Regions from separate parts of the Kitasatospora sp. NPDC005856 genome, predicted to be linked through region 1. Evidence: riboswitches for the same ligand, from Rfam matches in the RefSeq annotation. Region 1 holds a riboswitch; the other holds the start of a gene.

What was found. A riboswitch is a leader RNA that binds a small molecule or an ion and turns the genes downstream of it on or off. The one in region 1 is predicted to bind cobalamin.
Region 2: another riboswitch for cobalamin. It lies ahead of ABZ449_RS14030 (ribonucleoside-diphosphate reductase subunit alpha); the one in region 1 lies ahead of ABZ449_RS24660 (cobalamin biosynthesis protein).

The regions. Positions count from the first base shown of each region.
Region 1 covers NZ_JBEXWT010000043.1:40,507-47,671, reverse strand. The annotation lists gene ABZ449_RS24665 (cobyric acid synthase) at 1-1,282, opposite strand, end outside; gene ABZ449_RS24660 (cobalamin biosynthesis protein) at 1,279-2,295, opposite strand; cobalamin riboswitch at 2,403-2,536, opposite strand; gene ABZ449_RS24655 (alpha/beta hydrolase) at 2,867-3,973, shown strand; gene ABZ449_RS24650 (hypothetical protein) at 4,718-6,043, shown strand; gene ABZ449_RS24645 (CDP-alcohol phosphatidyltransferase family protein) at 6,222-7,046, opposite strand; gene ABZ449_RS24640 (phosphatidylserine decarboxylase) at 7,087-7,165, opposite strand, start outside.
Region 2 covers NZ_JBEXWT010000018.1:70,222-77,386, reverse strand. The annotation lists gene ABZ449_RS14045 (glycosyltransferase family 2 protein) at 1-904, shown strand, start outside; gene ABZ449_RS14040 (glycosyl hydrolase) at 910-1,986, shown strand; gene ABZ449_RS14035 (glycosyltransferase family 39 protein) at 1,983-3,650, shown strand; cobalamin riboswitch at 3,723-3,855, shown strand; gene ABZ449_RS14030 (ribonucleoside-diphosphate reductase subunit alpha) at 4,048-6,459, shown strand; gene ABZ449_RS14025 (ribonucleotide-diphosphate reductase subunit beta) at 6,480-7,165, shown strand, end outside.

The DNA.
Region 1 (7,165 bases):
TCGTGCCCCGGACCGAGCCCACCCGGCAGCCGTCCAGGCTCCGTCCCCGGCCGTCGGAGAGGAAGGTCTCCCCGCCCTCGACGGTGACCACCCCGTGGTGGATCTCGTAGCCCTCCACCCGCTGCCCGTACGCCTCGCCGACGGGCCGCGCCAGCACCTTCTCGGCGCCGAACCGCACCCGCGTCGGCAACAGGCCGAGGCCCTCGACGGCGCCGGCCCTCGACTCGACCTCGTCCACGATCGAGTGCGCCAGCATCTGGTAGCCGCCGCAGACCCCGAGGATCGGCAGCCCGGCCGCCGCCCGCGCCTTCAGCACCGGCTCCAGGCCGCGCTCGCGCAGCCAGGCGAGGTCCGCGACGGTGGCCCGGGTGCCGGGCAGCACCACCAGGTCGGCGTCGGCCAGCTCCTCCGGCCGGGTCGCCCAGCGGACCAGCACGCCCGGCTCCTGCGCGAGCGCGTCCATGTCGGTGAAGTTGGACAGCCGCGGGAAGCGCACCACGGCCACCCGCAGCACGTCCGCGCCGAGCGGTCCGGGCCCGTCCGCCCGGTCCACCACCGTCGACAGGTCCAGCGAGTCCTCGGCGTCCAGCCAGAGCCCGGGCAGCATCGGCAGCGTGCCCAGCACCGGACGGCCGGTCAGCTCGTGCAGCATCTCCAGCCCGGGCGCGAGCAGCCGCGCGTCGCCGCGGAACTTGTTGACGAACCAGCCGGCCACGTGCCGCTGGTCCTCCGCCGACAGCAGCGCCAGTGTCCCGTACATCGCCGCGAAGACCCCGCCGCGGTCGATGTCCCCGACCACCACCACCGGCAGGGCGGCGGCCGTGGCCAGGCCCATGTTGGCGATGTCGCGGTCGCGCAGGTTGATCTCGGCGGGCGAGCCCGCGCCCTCGCAGACCACCACGTCGTAGCGGCGGCGCAGGTCGGCCAGGCACTCCAGGGCGCGCTCCAGCAGGACGGGCTTGCGCTCCCGGTAGTCCAGCGCGCCCACCTCGGCCACCGGCTTGCCGAGCAGCACGACCTGGCTGCGGCCGTCCGCGCCCGGCTTGAGCAGCACCGGGTTCATCGCCGCCTCCGGCTCCACCCGGGCGGCCTGCGCCTGCATCGCCTGGGCGCGGCCGATCTCGGCGCCGTCGGCGGTGACGAAGGAGTTGAGCGACATGTTCTGCGCCTTGAACGGCGCGACCCGTACGCCCTGGCGGACGAGCCAACGGCAGATCCCGGCCGTCACCACGCTCTTGCCCGCGTCCGAGGTCGTCCCCGCGACCAGCAGCGCGTTGCTCATGCCCGTCCCCTCTTCTTCAGCAGTGTCCGCAGCAGGACGTGCCCCGCGACCGTCGTACCCAGCGCCAGTGCGCCCACCCGCCGGGAGAGCGCGCAGGCACGCTCGATGTCGTCGACCGTCACCGGCCGCAGCTCCGCACCCAGTACGGGCCGGTGCTCCACGCGCTCGCCGTACCGCAGCGTCCCGCCCAGCCGGACGCCCACCGCTCCGGCGAACGCCGACTCGGCCTGGCCCGCGTTCGGGCTCGGGTGCGCGGAACCGTCGCGCCGCCAGACCCGCCAGGCGGTCCGGGGCTCGGGCGCGGCGGCCACCGTCAGCAGCGCCGTCAGCCGGGCGCCCGGCCAGCCCGCCAGGTCGTCCAGCCGGGCCGAGGCCCAGCCGAACCGGGCGTAGCGCGGCGAGCGGTGGCCCACCATGGCGTCCAGGGTGTTGACGGCGCGGAAGGCCAGCAGGCCGGGGGTGCCGGCCAGGGTGCCCCAGGTCAGCGCGTTCACCACGGCGTCGGCGGTGTTCTCGGCCACCGACTCGACCACCGCCCGGGCGATCTGCTGCCCGTCCAGCGCGCTCGGGTCCCGCCCGCACAGGTGCGGCAGCCGCTCCCGGGCGGCCGCGAGGTCGCCCGCGGCCAGCGAGCGGCCGATGGTGCGCGCCTCCCGGGTCAGCGAGGTGCCGCCGAGCACCGTCCAGGTCGCGGCCGCCGCCAGCGCCGCCCGGCCCAGCGGGCGCCGGCCCACCGTACGGTCCAGGGCGAGCGCGCCCGCCGCGACCGTGCCCACGCACAGCGCCGTGTACCCGGCTCCCGCGCCGCGGTCGTCGCGCCACAGCCGGCGCTCCAGCCGGGTGGCGGCGCTGCCGAAGGCGGCCACCGGGTGGCCGCGGCGCGGGTCGGCGAAACGGGCGTCGGCGGCGTAGCCCGCGGCGGCGCCGAGCGCGAACGCAGCGGCGCGGACCAGCGGGCGCGGAGCGCGGGCAGGCCGGCGCGGGGAGGAGGACGGGGGTGCGGACGCGGTCATCGGGCGCACGACGGAGGGCGGCTCGGAGTCCGGCAGGGCGGGGCAGCCTGCATCGCGTGCGTGTCCTCACTCAGGGTCCGCGCCCTGGATCGACGTGACGGGGGCGAGAGTCTCCTGGCTTCCGGGTCGGACGCACCCCCGGAGCCTTCCAGCGGCCGTCGACGGCCCGCCGTGGCGATGTTCCGAACGTGCTCCCCGGTGACAGTGGCGGGACCGCGCCGGAATTCCACCGGCTTCCTCTCCATGCCTCCGTTTGGCCCCAGGATCCCATCACGCGCCCGAACCGGGAGTCAACCGAGGTCACGGAGGGGTTGGTCACACGCGGACGCCGCTGACACCCCGTGGGACGCCCGGCACGGCACCACTCCGGGCCGGCCGCACCGCCCCACGTCGCCCCCTGCGCCGCCCCCGCCACCGGCACCCTCGCCGCCCGCTTCTGGCACCTCCTCAGCGCCGTCGGGCCGCCGCCCGGGTGACCCGGACGGCCCAGCCGGGTGGCCGGGCGGGCGGGGCGCCGGTGGACTGGTGCTCGAACACCGTCCGGTCCGTCAGCAACAGAGCGGGGAGCGAAATGCGTTGGGGAACCGCCGCCGTCGTGGCGGCCGCCGCGGTCGGGGCCGCCGTGCTGGTGATCGGCCGTCGGGCCTCCGAGCGGATGGTCCGTCCGGAGGCCACCGTCCAGGAGTCGGGGCCGGTCCTGGTCCGCGAGCTCGCCCCCGGCCGGATCACCTTCACCCGCGCCCCCGAGAGCCTGCGCCCCGGCCGCTGGGCGGTCGAGTGGGCGGACGGCGGGCACGCGGTGGTCGAGGAGGTCCTGCACGGCGACGAGTCGGGTGTCACCCGCCGGCTGGTCCGCGCCGACCGGGGCACCCTCGCCCCGGGCACCGAGGTCCGCTTCACCCCCCGCGTCCACCTCGGCGACCCCACCGAGGCGCTCGGCCTCGCCTTCGCCGACACCGCCGCCGACGGAGAGCTCGGCGCCCTGCCCGCCTGGCGGCTCGACGGCAAGCGCGGCACCTGGGTGATCCTGGTGCACGGCCCCGAGGCGGACCGCCAGCAGACCCTCCCGGTGCTCCCCGTCCTCGACCGGCTCGGCCTGCCCGCCCTCGCCGTCACCTACCGAGGCGACCGCGGCGCCCCCGCCTCCCCGGACGGGCTCAGCCACTTCGGCGAGACCGAGTGGCGCGACATCGAGTCGGCGGTACGGCTGGCGCTCGACAGCGGCGCGGGCCGGGTGATCCTCTACGGCTGGTCCCTCGGCGCCACCATGGTCCTCCAGACCGCGGCCCGCTCCGCCTGGCCGCACGCCATCAGCGGCCTGATCCTCGACTCGCCGGTGCTCGACCTCCCGGCCTCCGCCCGCCGGGACGCCGCCCGGGCCGGCTTCCAGGGCGTCGCCGCCGAGCTCGGGGCCCTGGCCGCGGAGGGCCGCACCGGCGTCGACCTCGCCGACTTCGGCCGCATCGCCGAGGGCACCGACCTGCGGGTGCCCACCCTCCTCCTGCACAGCCCCGAGGACCGGATCGCGCCCTTCGGCACCGCCGAGAAGCTGGCCGCCGCCCGTCGCGACGTGGTCAGCCTCCAGCCCTTCCCCGGGGCCGACCACGCCACCCTCTGGAACACCGCTCCCGACCGCTACACCGAACTCCTCCGCCGCTGGCTCACGCCGCTGCTGTAGGGCGACTCCCGCGGCTCGTGGCCGGGCCCCGGGACGGGGAAGGTCCCGGAGTCCCGCGGAACCCACGAGCCGGGCCCTCGCCCCCCTCCTCGTGCGGGCGTTTCCGGCGGCGCCCGACGACCTTTTCCGGTGCGCTTCCCCCCGTCCACGAATGAACGTTTCCCCCATTCCGCCCACGGCGCGCGAGAAGTCGGCCAGTCCGACTTCTCGCGCAGCACGATCCCCCCACCCCGCGCGCCGCCCGTCCGGATTCGTTCTGGACAGCTCCGCCGGAAGTCGGCGGAGGACGAACCACCATGCGAGCCGCGCGAAATCCACCCTGATGTCAGGGGCAATTATTGACCCGGCCCCTGACCCCCCACCCGTACGCGCAGTGACCGCCCGGGCAATTCCGGTGACCGGGACGGCACGAGTGGCATGGGCAGGTCACTCGTTTCCGGCCAGGCGGTTTGCCGCTGTTGCCCGATCTTGCGGAGGTGCCACCGGCGGTCGCCCGGTCGTACGGACAACCGGATGTGACAGAAGGCCGGTACAAGGGGAAGACTGCTCGACGTGACGTCTCGGAACCCGCGCGACCGTGATGCCCCGCTCCCGCCGACGATCGGTACCGGTGCGACGGTGACCCGTCTCCCCGGAACGGCCCAACGGCCCGCCGGCGGCAGGCCGGGCGGGGCGGGTGTCCCCCGTAACGGAGTACCCCGGCGGCGAGGGCCCGCTCCGGCTCCCGGGCGGGGCAGGGTTCCCGTGCCGGAGGGCTTCCCGGCACCCGCCGAGCTGGCGCCGCTGGCCCGCCGGATGCTGGTGGACGCCGTCCGCGTCGCCCGCTGGGCCGGCGAGCTGGCCGAGGTCGACAAGCGCGGCGAGCTGCTCCCCGAGGACGCCCGTGAGGCGGGCCGGGCGCTGGCCATGACGGTCGCCGCCGCCGCCAAGGCGTGGGGACAGGCGCTGCTGGTGGGCCTGGTGGAGGCCCGGGACGGCGGAGCCGGCCCCGGCTGGCGCCTGCACGCCTGGGAGCACGACGACGAGGCCGTGGTGCGCGGCTGGTCGGCGCTGTTCGACGCCTGGACCCTGCTCGCCCCGGTGCCGCCCGCCGCGCTGCGCGGCGTGTTCGCCGTCCTGGCCGGACAGGCCGTGGACCAGGCCCCGCAGCTGCTCTCCTTCCTGCACCTGGTGGACGGCCCGGTCGCCGAGAGCGAGCTGCTGGAGCTGCTGCGCCGGGGCCTGGACGAGCGCCGGGTCGGCGCCGGCCTCGGCGGACCGGGGCTGTCGCCGGTGCCGCACGCGGCCTCGGCCGTCTCCGCCGTCCGCGGCACCTGCCGGGCGCCGCAGATCGACACTCCGGCCGCGCCCTCGGACGTGGCCGCCGTCCTGGACTGGATGCTGGACGGCCTGGCGGCCGTCGGCGCCCTGGTGCGCAGGAACGATGCCGCGGAGCTGTCGCCGCTCGGCCACTGGGCGGTGCGGGCCAAGCTGGAGGAGATCTGCACCGTCGCGCAGACCGCGGCCGGGCACATCGAGCAGAGCGCCTTCGAGCTGCTGAACGCGTGCGCGGACTACTCGCCGGGACCGGCCCGTGCCGAGTTCCGGGCCTGGGTCGCGGCCCGCCCGGCGGACCGGGCGGTGGGCGAGCTGCTGGAGGCCGCCCAGGGCGACGACGCGCTGGTGCGCGGACTGGCCTTCGAGGCGCTGCGGGTGGCCGGCGGCCCGGCCGAGCAGGCGGTGCGCGCGGCGGTGGACGAGCCGGTGCTGCGCCCCTACGCGCTGCTGTGGCTGGCGGAGCGCGCCGACGAGGGCGTCTCCCCGGCGGACGTGCTGGGCGCGGAGGACGCGGCCTGGCTCTGGGTGGACACCGCGGCCGCGGTGCTCGACCACGGCGAGACCGAGCTGCTGGTGGGCCACGTCGAGGGCGCCGCGGCGGGCGACCCGGTCCGGCTGTTCGCCCGGGCCCGGCAGTCCGGCCACCCGCGGGCGGCCTCGGTACTGACGGCGGTCTCGGGGGTGCACCCGGACCCGGGCGTGGCCCGGGCGGCCCGCCGCTCGGCGTTCAGCGTGCACACCGGCGGCGCCTGAGCCCCGCACCCCGCCGCACCCGCCGCCACCGCGGCGCTCGCAGCCGTCACGAGACAAGATCGCCCGTGGCCGTCACGACACAGCCGTCACGACGCGCACGACACAGGGGAAGGGCCCGGAACCACCAGGTTCCGGGCCCTTCCCCATGACGATCACGCGGACCGAGCCGAGCCGGGACTCAGCCGAGCCGGGACTCCGCCCGCCGGGCGCGGACGTCGCCGACCTTCTGCCCCACCTTGCGGCGGATGACCAGCAGCGGCGCCATCGCCGCGAGGGTGATCTGGGCGAACGCGCCGACGTGCATCAGCTGGTTTCCGCCGGGCAGCCCGGTGGCCCAGGCGGCCAGGCAGCCGATGGAGACCACGATCCAGCAGAGCGTCGCGGTGGCCAGCAGCCCCTGCGGCTTCGGGTACTCGATCCGGCTGACCATCAGGTACGCGGCGCCGAAGATGGCGAGCAGACCGGGCAGGAACGGCGGGTCGAGCAGCACGATGGCGATCACCGTCATCGCGCCCATCGGGCAGGGCATGCCCTGGAACACCCCCGGCCGCATCTTGACGGCCGAGAAGCGGGCCAGCCGCAGCACCACCGCGAGCAGCACCGTGATGGCGATGAGCGCCGACAGCTTGCTGTTGGAGCCCTGGGAGACCATGCCCCAGACGGCGACGAAGTAGGCCGGCGCGATGCCGAAGCTGATCAGGTCCGCCAGGTTGTCCAGTTCCGCTCCGAGGGCGGAGGAGCGCAGCTTGCGCGCCACCAGGCCGTCGAAGAGGTCGCACATCGAGCCGATCAGCAGCAGCGTGACCGCCGTGGCGGCGCTGTGCCGGTCCGGAGCCGCGTCCGGGTTGGTGATGTGCGGGACGAGGACCCCGGTGGTGATCGAGTAGATCGCCAGGAAGCCGCAGACGGCGTTCCCCAGGGTCAGGAAGTCGGCGGTGGACAGGTGTTGAGGAGAGCGCGGGGCGCGCAGCTCGCGGTCGCGCGCCCAGCGGCGGCGGCGCAGGGCCGTCTCCTCGTCGTCCAGGCCGACGATTGTCTCAGGATCAGTCACGGTCAAGGCGCGTCACCCCGGCTGTGGTCTTCTGGCCGACCTCGACGCCGACCTCGACGCCGGCCGGCAGG
Region 2 (7,165 bases), on a different contig from region 1:
CGGCATCGTCCAGTCCCCGCAGTTCTTCCGCATCCTCGACTCGCAGAACTGGATCGAGCGCGGCGCCGGCGCCGTCCAGGAGTTGTTCTACCGGACGGTCCAGGTCTCCCGGCAGCGCAACGACGGCGCCATCTGCGTGGGCAGTTGCGCGGTCTACCGGCGCGAGGCGCTGGAGGAGAACGGCGGCACCACCCTGATCGGCCACTCCGAGGACGTGCACACCGGCTTCGACCTGCGCCGCCTGGGCTGGGACCTCCAGTACATACCCGTCGCGCTGGCCACCGGCGTCTGCCCGGACAACGTCGGCGGCTTCTTCAACCAGCAGTACCGCTGGTGCACCGGCTCGATGAGTCTGCTCGGCAGCAGGAAGTTCTGGCAGACCAAGCTGCGGCCGATCACCCGGGCCTGCTACCTGTCCGGCTTCTTCTACTACATCCACACGGCGCTGTTCACCATCGTCTCCCCCCTCATACCGATCGTCCTGCTGCTCGCCCGACCCGACCTGATCCGCTGGGAGAACACCGCGCTGGTGCTGCCCGGCCTGATCTACGCGACGATCGTCTTCCCGCTCTGGCACCGCAACCCCTACCGGCTGGAGGCCTGGGCCGCCCGCATGATGTACGGCTGGGCGCACGTCTTCGCCATCTGGGACATCGTGCGCCGCAACCGGATGGCCTGGCAGCCGACCGGCTCCAGCGGCGCCAAGTCGAACAAGACCCGCCGGTTCTGGATCGGCGTCATCGCCTGGGGCGGCGGAACGGCCCTGCTCTGGGTGCTGCTGAGCATCTGGCGGATGCTCACCATGGGCCCCCTGAACTTCGCCCTCGTCCTCGCCTCCGGCCTCTTCTACGCCACCATCGTGGGCCGGGTCCTCGTCCAGCCGCGCCCCACGGAAGCAGTGTGATCGCCATGACCGCCCCCCTCCGGCGGGCCGGCCGGCTCCGTCGCCGGCTGGCGCTCCCGCTGCTGACCGCCGCCGGCCTGCTGCTCGTCACCGCGTGCGGCCCCGAGGACCCCGGCTTCGCGATGCAGAAGGACCTCGCCCAGGCCGCCCCCGCCGCGACCCCCGGCGCCGCCGGAAGCACCGCACCGGCGGCGCCCGTCCAGCCCAAGGCCCTGCCGACCGGCGTCCCTTACGACGTCACGCCGCTGCTCAAGCCGAGCCACAAGTACCTCGGCGCCGCCCTGCCCGACGTCCCCGCCACGATGGACGCCCTGCCCGGCTACAGTGCCGCGATCGGCAAGCAGCCCAACATCCTGGAGTACTACGCCCACTGGAAGGGCGGCTTCGACACCTCCGGCGTGCGCCGGATCCACGAGGCCGGGGCACTGCCCTTCATGGCCTGGGAGCCGCACGACCGCTCGCTCGCCTCGATCGCGGCCGGCGACACCGACGACTACGTGCGCGGCGTCGCCAAGTCCGTCGCCAAGCTCAACCTGCCGATCGCCATCAGCATCGCCCACGAGATGAACGGCGACTGGTACCCGTGGGGCCGTCAGGCCGCCACCCCCGAGGACTTCGTGGCCGCCTGGCGCCACGTCCACGACATCTTCGACCAGGCCGGCGCCACCAACGTGATCTGGGTCTGGAGCCCCAACATCACCGTCCCCGCGCCCAACACCCGCCTGGCGCCGTACTACCCCGGCGACACCTACGTCGACTGGGCCGGCATGACCGGCTACTTCACCAACGACGGCCCCAAGACCTTCGAGGCCCTGTACGGCCCGACCATGGCCGAGATCCGCACCTTCTGCAACAAGCCCTTCTTCATCAGCGAGACCGCCGCCGAGCAAGGCAGGCACCAACAGGCCTTCGTCGACCAGCTGTACTCCGGGATGGAGGCGCACGACGACATCGTCGGCTTCATCTGGTTCAACATGATCAAGCGGGCGGACTGGCGGGTCGAGACCGTTCCGGACACCCTCGCCGCCTTCAAGAAGCGGGTGTCCGCCCCCCGCTACGGCTTCGACATCCGGAACCCATGATGAACAGCGACCTCTCCCCCACCCCGGACCACCCCGCCGACCCGGTGTCGGACGTCCCCCCGCCGGACGGCCCGGAACCCCGTACGCGCCGTACGCCCGTGCCCGTCGACAACCCCGGCGGCGTCGAGCTGGCCCCGTACACCATCCCGCAGGTCCCCGCGATCGGCTGGGACCCGGGCGCCAGCCCCCGCCGCCGCCGGATCGCCCTCGGCCTGCTGGGCGCCGTCCTGACCGTCCAGGCCGCGCTCTCGCTGCGCCTGCTGGCCGCCGCGCACCCCGACGAGGCCGCCGCCATGGTCGCCGGGCGCCAGCAGCTGGCCCACCTCCTGCACGGCACCCCCGTCACCACCGACCTGGTCGACCGGGTGCACGGCTCACCCTGGCTCTACCCGCCACTGGCCGGCGCCGCCGCCGACGCCAACGGCATCTGGGGCGCCCGGCTGCTCAGCCTCGGCTTCGCGCTGCTCACCACCGTGCTGCTGTACTCGCTGACCCGGCGGCTGTTCAACGAGCGGGTCGCCATCTGCGCCATCGCCGTGTACGCCGTCCTCCAGTCCACCGTCGTGGTCGGCTTCTACGCCGCGCCCGAGTCCCTCGCCGTCCTGCTGGTCGCCCTCGCGGCCTGGACCACGGTGTTCACCGCGAGACGGCATCCGGCCCTGGCCCTGCTCGCTGCCCCGCCCACGGCGCTGGCCTGCGCCGTGGCCTACTCCGCGGCCTTCGCCGTCCCCGCCCTGGTGGCCCTCGCCTTCGCCTGCGCCCGGCCGTACCACCGGGCCGGGCCGGCCGCCCTGCGCGCGCTGCTGGCGGCCCTCGGCACCTTCGTCCTGTTGCTCCCGTACGGCATCCTCGGCAAGGTCGCCGGATGGTCGCCCTCCCACGGCAACGCCCCCGGCTCGGCCGGCTCGATCCTGCTCGCCACGCTCCGGTGGGCCGGCCTCTTCACCGCCCTCGCAGTGGCCGGCACCATCGCCTACGCGCGCCGCGAACAGATGAACGAGCACGACGCGCCGGAGAAGGACGCCGTCCCCACCACCCGGGGCCTGCGCGCCCTGCTCGGGGCCACCCTGACCGTCACCTCCCTGCTGATCCCCGCCGCCCACCTGTGGACGGGCACCTCCGGCGCGCTGTTCCGCCACCTCGGCTACGGCATGCTGCTCGCCGCCCCGCTCGCCGGGGTCGGCCTGACCCGGCTGGTGGGCGCCCACTTCCGCCATCCCCAGCTCGGCATCCTGGTCTGGGTCGCCCTGCTCGCCCTCGGCCTGGAGCAGTCCGCACTGCGCTACCAGAACGGGCCCGACTCCGGCCGCCTGCTGGCCGTCCTGCGGGCCCACACGCAGCCCCAGGGCCGCTATCTCACCGAGGTCGACGGACTCGCCGAGTACTACCTCGGCAGCGTCTCCAAGCCCGAGCAGTGGGTCTCCGCGCACACCGGCACGGAGTACCGCGACGGGGCCGGCGTCCAGCACCACGGCGACGACGGCAGCGTGGCCGCGATCCGGGACGGCTGGTTCACGATGGTCGTCCTCGACAGCACCGCGCCGAGGGCCACCGACCGGGCCCTGAGCGAGGCCCTGACCACCGCCGGGCACTACCGGCTGGTCGCCCAGTTCACCTCGCCGACCGGCGATTCGAGTACGTACAAGGTCTATCTCAAGCACTGACCCGCCGCCCGGCCCACGCACATCCGCGACACGACAGGCACAACATATGGTGCCGCCGCAGTGAGGCGGCACAACATGTATGCTCGCTTCTGCTGTCGATGCAGGGGAACCCGGTGCGAATCCGGGACTGCCCCGCAGCGGTGTGCGGGCGGCTCCAGCAGCCGTACCGCGAGTCCGATGACCTGCCGAACAGCGTGCGCCACGGCCCTCCCGCAGAGGCCGCGCCGGCACGAGCAGTACCCCTCCGGGCCTCGCGGGCGGGCCGGGGAGTCACCGTCGCGCGACGCCGTCTGCGTTCGTGCCGTGCTCCCCTGCCCCGATCGGCCCGGTGGCCCCCGATCACCGCCGCCGATCGCCGCCAGGAGAGAGCGCCTTGACCATCGCCGCCTCAGCCACCCTGCCCGCCCAGGGCACCGGTACCGCCTTCACCGACCCGACGGTCTCCGACCCCGGCGGTGCCCTGCTGCGGCTGCTCACCGATCGCAGCACCGACCTCACCGAGGTCGACCCCGGCCATGTCGCCGCCGCCGCGCTGCGCGGCCGCCACGCCGGCTCGGACTTCGCCGAGCTGCGCGGGCTGGCCGTGGACGCCGCCGCGTCGATGATCGCCGAGGACCCCCAGTACTCGAAGCTCGCCGCCCGCCTGCTCGCCCTGGAGATCGTCGACGAGGCGAACAGCCAGGGCTCGGTGTCCTTCTCCGCCTCGATCGCCGTCGGCCACGCCGAGGGCCTGATCGGCGACACCACCGCGGCCTTCGTCGCCAAGCACGCCGCCGCCCTGGACGCGCTGATCGACACCGCGGGCGACGACCGCTTCGAGTACTTCGGCCTGCGCACCGTGCAGTCCCGCTATCTGCTGCGCCACCCGATCACCCGCAAGGTGATCGAGACCCCGCAGCACTTCCTGCTCCGCGTCGCGTGCGGCCTGGCGGTCGGCGACAGCGAGCAGTCGGTGCGCGAGGTGGCCGAGCTGTACGGCCTGATGAGCCGCCTGGAGTACCTGACCTCCTCGCCGACGCTCTTCAACTCCGGCACCCGCCACCCGCAGATGTCGAGCTGCTACCTGCTCGACTCGCCGCTGGACAACCTGGACTCGATCTACAACCGCTACGCGCAGATCGCCCGCCTGTCCAAGCACGCCGGCGGCATCGGCCTGTCCTACTCGCGCATCCGCTCGCGCGGCAGCCTGATCCGCGGCACCAACGGCAAGTCCAACGGCATCGTGCCGTTCCTGCGCACCCTCGACTCCTCGGTCGCCGCCGTCAACCAGGGCGGCCGCCGCAAGGGCGCGGCCTGCGTCTACCTGGAGACCTGGCACGCCGACATCGAGGAGTTCCTGGAGCTCCGCGACAACACCGGCGAAGAGGCCCGCCGCACCCACAACCTCAACCTGGCGCACTGGATCCCGGACGAGTTCATGCGCCGGGTCAACGCCGACCAGGACTGGTCGCTGTTCTCCCCGGCCGACGTGCCCGAGCTGGTCGACCTGTGGGGCGAGGAGTTCGACGAGGCCTACCGCAAGGCCGAGCTGGCCGGCAAGGCCGTGCGCACCATCCCGGCGCAGACCCTGTACGCCCGCATGATGCGCACCCTCGCGCAGACCGGCAACGGCTGGATGACCTTCAAGGACGCCTCCAACCGCGCCGCCAACCAGACCGCGCTGCCGGGCCGCACGGTGCACTCCTCCAACCTGTGCACCGAGATCCTGGAGGTCACGGACGACTCCGAGACCGCCGTCTGCAACCTGGGCTCGGTCAACCTGGGCGCCCACGTCGCCCCGGGCGCCTCGGCCGCCGACCTCCTCGGCGCGATGGACTGGGAGCGGCTGGACGCCACCGTGCGCACCGCCGTCACCTTCCTCGACCGCGTGGTGGACATCAACTTCTACCCGACCACCGAGGCCGGGACGTCCAACTCCCGCTGGCGGCCGGTCGGCCTGGGCGTGATGGGCCTGCAGGACGTCTTCTTCAAGCTGCGGATCGACTTCGACTCGGCCGAGGCGAAGGCCCTGTCGACGCTGATCTCCGAGCGCATCATGCTCACCGCGTACGAGCGCTCCGCCGACCTGGCCGAGCAGCTGGGCCGCCACGAGGCGTACGGCGAGACCCGCGCCGCCCGCGGCGAGCTGCACATCGACCACTTCCCGAGCGCCGCCCCGCAGTGGGCCGACCGCTGGACGGCGCTGCGCGCCCGGATCGCCGAGACCGGCCTGCGCAACTCGCTGCTGCTGGCGATCGCGCCGACCGCGACCATCGCCTCCATCGCCGGCGTGTACGAGTGCATCGAGCCGCAGGTGTCCAACCTGTTCAAGCGCGAGACGCTGTCCGGCGAGTTCCTCCAGGTCAACCCGTACCTGGTGCGCGAGCTCAAGGAGCTCGGCGTCTGGGACCAGCAGACCCGCGACGCCCTGCGCGACGCCAACGGTTCGGTCCAGGAGCTGAACTGGCTGCCCGCCGAGGTGCGTTCGCTGTACCGGACGGCCTGGGAGCTGCCGCAGCGCGCGCTGATCGACCTGGCCGCGGCCCGCATGCCGTACCTGGACCAGAGCCAGTCCCTGAACCTGTTCATGGCGGCGCCGACCATCGGCAAGCTCAGCTCGATGTACGCCTACGCGTGGAAGGTCGGTCTGAAGACCACCTACTACCTGCGTTCGCGCCCGGCCACCCGGATCGCCCAGGCCGCGTCCGGCACCGCCCGCGCCGCGGCGCCCGCGCCCGTGCCGGTGAACACCCCCTCCCTCACCCCGGAGCAGGAAGCCGCCATCGCCTGCTCCCTGGAGAACCCCGAGTCCTGCGAGGCCTGCCAGTGAGCACCCCCGAAGACCGCAAGATGCTGCTCGACCCCGGCTTCGAGCTGACCCTGCGCCCGATGCGCTACCCGTCGTTCTACGACCGGTACCGGGACGCGATCAAGAACACCTGGACCGTCGAGGAGGTGGACCTGCACTCCGACGTCGCCGACCTGGCGAAGCTCAGCGAGGGCGAGCGCCACCTGATCGGCCGGCTGGTCGCGTTCTTCGCCACGGGTGACTCGATCGTCTCCAACAACGTGGTGCTGAGCCTCTACAAGCACATCAACTCCCCGGAGGCGCGGCTGTACCTGTCGCGCCAGCTGTTCGAGGAGGCCGTGCACGTCCAGTTCTACCTGACGCTGCTCGACACCTACCTGCCCGACCCGGAGGACCGCAACGCGGCCTTCGCCGCGGTGGAGAACATCCCCTCCATCCGCCAGAAGGCCCAGTTCTGCTTCAAGTACATGAACGCGGTCGACCACATCGACTCGCTGCAGACCAAGGAGGACCGCCGCGCGTTCCTCCTGAACCTGATCTGCTTCGCGGCGTGTGTGGAAGGTCTGTTCTTCTACGGCGCGTTCGCGTACGTGTACTGGTTCCGCAGCCGGGGCCTGCTGCACGGCCTGGCCACCGGCACCAACTGGGTGTTCCGCGACGAGTCCATGCACATGGACTTCGCCATGTCGGTGGTCGACACCGTCCGCGAGGAGGAGCCCGACCTCTT